One region of the Streptococcus raffinosi genome, then DNA from elsewhere that is predicted to be linked to it. Evidence: predicted binding sites of a transcription regulator. Region 1 holds the regulator's gene; the other holds the start of a gene.
The links. The regulator HrcA, encoded in region 1, represses chaperone genes, less so after heat shock. The targets are predictions, from matches to a motif close to TTAGCACTCNNNNNNNNNGAGTGCTAA.
Positions count from the first base shown of each region.

Region 2: QRD39_RS06615 (ATP-dependent Clp protease ATP-binding subunit) is a predicted target of HrcA. The motif match lies at 1,750-1,776, and genes of this name have one in related genera.

Region 1 covers NZ_JASUZV010000014.1:36,671-40,105, reverse strand. Annotated here, with positions in the region: gene grpE (nucleotide exchange factor GrpE) at 367-891, opposite strand; gene hrcA (heat-inducible transcriptional repressor HrcA) at 930-1,964, opposite strand; gene QRD39_RS09050 (glycoside hydrolase family 73 protein) at 2,153-2,737, opposite strand; gene QRD39_RS09045 (M15 family metallopeptidase) at 2,734-3,435, opposite strand, start outside.
Region 2 covers NZ_JASUZV010000008.1:78,302-81,736, forward strand. Annotated here, with positions in the region: gene QRD39_RS06615 (ATP-dependent Clp protease ATP-binding subunit) at 1-1,623, opposite strand, end outside; gene argF (ornithine carbamoyltransferase) at 1,866-2,846, shown strand; gene QRD39_RS06625 (DUF1797 family protein) at 2,915-3,145, shown strand; gene QRD39_RS06630 (amino acid ABC transporter permease) at 3,360-3,435, shown strand, end outside.

The sequences.
Region 1 (3,435 bases):
CTCAAAAATCCCCTGTTTCAGTAGCACACGCTACTGAAACTTTCACCACGACGGGAAATATCTGCTTTGCAAGCCTATGGCTTGCTTCTTATCTTTCTTTCATAGTTTAGTGTCGTTTCGGACAAGTTTCCTATTATGTTACAACACGAGGAGTCGAAATCAATATTATTTCGACGACGAGTTAGTAAGGAGGCTAGGCAAACGCCATAGCGACTGCCGTTTTCTGACGAGTCGCTTTAGCTACCGTCAGAATTGCCTAGTTGAACACGCCCTAAGCTCTGGGTAAAAAAGATAGATTTCCTTGTGTTCATCGAACACCTCGTCAATCTCCTATTTTTACTGTGAGCTTTTTACGGGCTTTGTATCCTAGTTATAAACCACTACCATGGCTGGGCGTAGGACGCGTTCATGAAGTTTGTAGCCTTTTTGGAAGACTTGTGCAATGGTGTCTGCTGGATGTTCATCATCTGCTGGCATGGTTTGAATAGCCATATGGAAGTTGTGGTCAAAATCACCATCGGCTGGGATTTCTTCGATTCCTTCCTCTTTGAGAGCATGTATCAAACTTTCTTGTACCATCTCCAAGCCTTTTTTAACATCATCAGTCAAACCTTCAACGGCAAGAGCACGTTCGAGATTATCCAATGATGGCAAAATAGCTTTTGCCAAATCCTGACTACGATATTTTTGCAATTGTTGACGTTCTTCATTTGCACGGCGCTGAATATTTTGCATTTCTGCATGGGCACGGAGGTATTTGTTTTCCAACTCCTCTGCACGCGCTTGTGCTTCTTCAAGTTCAGAAGGGTCTTTTGCTTCCTCTACAACTTTTTCAGTTGTTTCAGTAGTTTCCTCTTCTTTTACTTCTTCTTTTTTAATATCTTCTGTCAAGGCATACACCTCTTTCTATACTTTTTAAACTTTATATATTAGTTAACTTCGTAATGGTTACTATTGAGATACCGATAATAATCCGTCAACTTCATAACCAAAACCCTACCGATAACATTGACCAAACTAATCATGCGATGATAATCCATTTCAACAGGACCAATCACATGCATAAGTGCCATCCCACGATAAGGAATCAGGAATTTATGACTGATGACTGTTATATTTTCAAGAGCTTCTTCAGTTAATTCAGCAACCGAAACCTTGGTCACTTCATCATCGGAGATAGCTGATCGAAGCTCCAGCGCCACATGTTGTGGATTATCCAAAAACTGATAAGTTTTTAAATCGGCATAGGCCAATGATGCAACCTTACCTTCGATGAAAATCAATTCCCTAAAGAGTTGTGAAAAGATATAATCAAACAAATCCAAAACATTATCTGTTGTTTTAAAATACTTTTGCACAATCTGAGGAATCTCTGTCCGTAATCGATAATGGATATCTAAAACAGTGTTCCCCAAGAAACGTTCTTGAACAAGTTTATGAAAAATTTCCAAATCACTAGACAAGAAATTCTTCGGAATAGCAAACTGAACTGTCACCGGCTTAGATTCATCCAAAGTAAGAACTGCTAAAGCGTCATGATTAGACAACTGAACGATTTCAAATCCCGTCAGACGCTGTCTTGTCGGCTCCACATCTTGAATCACTGCTGTGCATCCTGTCATTTCTGCCAGCAACTTTGCCGTTGCGTCCAAAATGTCTTCAAGTTTAAAAGCCTCAAAGTCGAAGGCCTTGACAACTTGATAAACATCCTGCTCATCAATCGTATCAAGATTCAAAGAGTTAGCGACAAAATATTGAAAACCTGCTCGGCTTGGCATACGCCCACTAGAAGTATGGGCTTTTTCAAGATAACCCATTTTTTCTAACTTGGCCATGTCATTTCGAATAGTCGCTGAACTTGAATCGATAGATTCTTGCAAAGCTTTAGAACCAACTGGTTCATGGGTACGAGTGAACATCTCAACAATCAAATTCAAAATAGCATTTTGTCTTTGCGTAATCACGATGTCACCTCATTTCTATTTATTAGCACTCTCATATGCCGACTGCTAACTTATGATTCTATTATACACCTAAACTCTAACATGTCAACACAAAAAACCAAAAAAATTAGCACTCTTTTTACAAGAGTGCTAAAAATACATCTAAAGACCTAGAAAAATAAAAAATACCCTCAAGGGGCATTTTAATCTCAGCGATCATATTTTGACAAATGATAGGTTTCAACAATAGAAATGAGATGCTTAGCATAGTCCGGATCACTGTTGAAACCTGCAGCTTGTAATTTTTCCGCCGCAACTTTATAACTAGTCGTTCCTGCTACCTCTTTATAGGTTGACTCACCCCATCTTCCCTGACGAAGACCTTCCAAATAAGCCAACATAGAACTTGACCAATCCTTGAAGACTGCAAAATCTACCTTTTGATATTGCCATTTACCTTTACTATAAACGTTATCTTTCAGAAGGATATGCTCCTGACCCGGCTGAGCAGATAGACTATATAGATTATGATATTTGACCGACAAAAGACTGCTACCGTAATTAGACTCATACGCCGCTTGACTAAGGAGAATAGAGGCAGGTACACCGTAGGTTTTGGACATCTTTTGCGCTGTAGGAGCCAAGTTGTCAACGAATTCTTTCTGTGTGTAGGCAACTTTGACTGAACGAGCATTGTCATCCGTAGACGCATGCAAGATGAGTGGCAAAAGGATACCTAGAGCGAAAACAGCAACTAAGATTATGAAGGCTTTTAGTTTAAAACGTCGTCTCACTTAGTCTTCTCCTTTAATAGTGCCAGATATTCTTCTAAGGTAAGGTCATGCTTGGTCATATACTCTGCCGACTTTTCACCAACATAACGGAAATGCCAGTCCTCATAATCTACGCCTGTTGATGACGCCTTTCCCTCTGGGAAGCGAAGAACAAAGCCGTATTTTGGTGCTAACTCCTTGACCTTAGCAACCGTATCAGGATCTGCTTCGTTTAGGCTATCAACGGTACTCATATCAATTGCAAGACCTGTTTGATGTTCACTAGCACCAGGAGGTTGTGAGTACGTTTGAACCTTTTTCTCTGCTTGAGATTTCGTCAAACTTGGATCTGTAGCCATTTCTTGTTGAACATAGGTGTTATAAAGTTCTGTTTGATAAGCAACACTGCGGTAACCTGAAATGAGATGATAACTTGGATCAATTTCTTGAGCTGCTGCTAAAAATTCTTTGACGTTCTTAGCAATTCTGGAATCTACGGAAATACCATCAACATCTGCAATCTTTGGATTAAGCTCTTTAGACTTATTATCTCGATTTACCAAAAGCAATTCCCAGTCTTTCGGTGATACATCAGGAAGTCCTTTCGTATCTTTACTCTGAGTTGCACTTGCAGTTTGCTTGTCACTCTTTGTGACTGATGTTCCACTGGTTTGTTGAACCGTATGATGCACACCAAATAGTGAATAGGCTCCCGCCAC
Region 2 (3,435 bases), on a different contig from region 1:
ACCAGCTTCGTCATAACCTACATATCCTGGAGGGGCACCGACCAACTTAGCAACAGCGTGTTTCTCCATGTATTCGGACATGTCGAATCGAATCATACTATCTGCTGATCCAAAGAGTTCAATGGCCAATTGTTTAGAGAGTTCAGTTTTACCGACCCCAGTAGGACCTACGAAGAGGAAACTACCAATTGGGCGATTTGGTGCGCCAAGACCAACACGATTACGACGGATAGCTTTGGCAATCTTATCAACTGCGGCATCTTGTCCAATAACATGCGACTTAAGGTCATCAGCAAGGCTAAGAAGTTGTGATTGTTCTTTTTCTTTAAGGTCACCGACAGGAATGTTTGTTTTTTGTTCCACAATGGCTTCGATATGTTTTTCAGTGATGACAGGCATATCTTGGTCACTGATGGTTTGTTTTTGCATTTCCTTGTATTTGGCAATTTGATCACGGAAATAAGCAGCCTTTTCAAAGTCTTCGTCACGAGTGGCTTGAGCTTTGAGATTTTCCGCTTCAATCAAACGTTTATCAATATCTTTAGGATCAACAAAGTTAAGGGTCAAGTTCATCTTAGAACCAGCTTCATCAAGAAGGTCAATGGCCTTGTCTGGTAAGAAGCGGTCTTGAATGTATCGATTGGACAATTCTGCGGCTGCCCTGATAGCTTCGTCCGTATATTTGACATGGTGGTAGTCTTGGTATTTAGGTTGAATACCATGCAAAATTGTAATGGTTTCTTCAACGGTTGGTTCATCAACCTTAACCGGTTGCATACGGCGTTCGAGGGCAGCATCCTTTTCGATAATGCGATATTCGTTAAGGGTTGTTGCTCCGACAAGTTGAAGCTCGCCACGAGCAAGAGCAGGTTTTAGGATATTTCCAGCGTCCATATTGCCATCACCAGCATTACCAGCTCCTACAATTTCATGGATTTCATCGATAAAGAGGATAACATCCTGACGTTGACGAATTTCTTCCATGAGTTTTTGCATGCGTTCTTCGAATTGACCACGGATACCAGTACCTTGGACTAGGCTGACGACATCAAGACGGATAACTTGCTTGCCTTGGAGTTTTTGAGGTACACTACCATCAACGATTTTTTGAGCGAGACCTTCAACAACGGCTGTTTTACCAACACCAGGTTCACCAATAAGAACAGGGTTGTTCTTGGTACGTCGGTTAAGAATTTCTATAACACGAATAATTTCTTCATCACGACCAATGACAGGGTCAATATCTCCACGACGGGCAATGTCTGTGATATTAATTCCAAATTCCTCAAGTAAACCTTGTGGTTGTTGAGGCGCCTGTTGGCGAGGTCCTCCTGGACGTCCTGGACCCTGTGTATTGCCACCGTTTCCTCGGTTTCCACCTTCCTGTGTTGGTGGTGTATTTGGAAGGTCTCCGTTTGAAGAACGGAAGTTGTTTAGGTCGCTGAAGAAATCATCAAAGAAGTTGGACCCCCCTGTTTGATTGAATTGATTGAGTGGGTTCTCAGGGTCAGATTTCATGATTTTATAACAATTTTGACAGAGGTCAACTTGTTGCTGATTACCATTTACGTTGGTATACAAATGGATACTAGCTTCATTTAGGTTACAGTTTTGGCAGAGCATATCAGTACCTCTTTCTATCTGGATTTGAAAGGACTCTTTTTTGAAGATAACTTGGTCAAAAAAGGTCAAATCTATGTCTCCATTATAGCATGCAGTAGTAATATTGCAAGCAAAAAGCATTAGGGTTTGGCACTCTGTATAACTAAGTGCTAATTTTGAATTAAAATACAAAAATACTTGCATATTATACAAAAATAGACTATAATACCTTTTATATTATTCAGAATGAAAGTGAGAGCCCTATGACATTAGTAACATCCTTTTTGAAAGAAATTGACTTCACTAAACAGGAACTGGAAGAATTAATTGCGCTATCTCTTAAATTTAAAGAGTTGAAGAAAAATAGAATTCCTCATAAGTATCTAGAAGGGTTAAATATTGCCCTACTTTTCGAAAAGACATCAACAAGAACACGTTCAGCCTTTACTGTAGCTGGTCAGGATCTAGGGATGAATGTGACCTACCTTGGTGCAGGTGATATTCAGCTTGGTAAGAAGGAATCTGTAATTGATACAGCTAAGGTGCTTGGATCAATGTTTGACGGGATTGAGTACCGTGGTTTTAAACAAGAGGATGTTGAAGACTTGGCTAAATACTCTGGTGTTCCGGTCTGGAATGGTTTGACAGATACTTGGCATCCGACTCAGATGATTGCGGATTTCATGACCTTGAAGGAGCACTTTGGTAGTCTAGAGGGCTTGACCATTGCTTATATTGGAGATGGTCGTAATAATATGGCAAATTCACTTTTGGTGACATCGGCTATCTTGGGCGTTAATGTTAAGATTATCGCTCCAGAGGGTTTACAGCCTGAGGATGATATTGTTGCCCTAGCTCATAAACATAATAATGGTGCTGATTTAACCATTACAGATGATATTTCAGAAGTTAAGGGAGTGGATATGCTCTACACTGATGTCTGGGTTTCTATGGGAGAAGAAGTGGACTTTAAATCTCGTATTGATTTGCTTCTACCTTATCAGATAAATGCAGACTTACTTGCCAAAACGGAAAATCCAGATGTCATCGTTATGCATTGCCTTCCAGCCTTCCATGACCTTAATACTCAAATTGGACAGGAAATGTATGACAAATATGGTTTGGCAGAGTTAGAAATTACAGATGAGGTCTTCCAAAAATACACTGACATCATCTTCCAAGAAGCTGAGAACCGTATGCATTCTATCAAGGCTATCATGTACAATTCCTTGAAAAATATTTAAAATTCCCCCATTTTTTCCGTAAGTGTGATAAAATAAGTAAGAAATACACAATTAATAGGAGAAATAACATGGAATCACATTTGGTGAGAATCATTAACCGTCTTGAAATGATGGCGGCTGATGGTGGTAATTTAAAACGTAATTTTGAACGTGAAGGAGTAGTTGTTGCCGAAGTATCATTCAGCAATGATCCAGAAAATGGTCCAGTTTTCACATTGCGTGATGTTGAAGCTCGTGAATCTTATTCATTTGATAGCATTGACTTGATTGCAATGGAAATCTACGACTTGCTTTACTAATCAATAACTTGAAACCGACTCTTTTTAGACTAGGGGTTTCAAAATCGTTAATGGGAGTGGGAAAGAGCATGTAAAATTGTTCTTACTCACTCTTTTTTGATTTTTATGTCTTTAAGCTACTTTTTATACTGAAATATCGCATTTATAAGAAAATACTTTATTATTATGCATCCTTCTGATATAATAATGAGGAATATTAATAAGGAGTATCTTGATGAACTTTTCATTTTTGCCACAGTTCTGGTCTTACTTTAACTATGGTGTCTTAGTAACAATTATGATTTCAATCT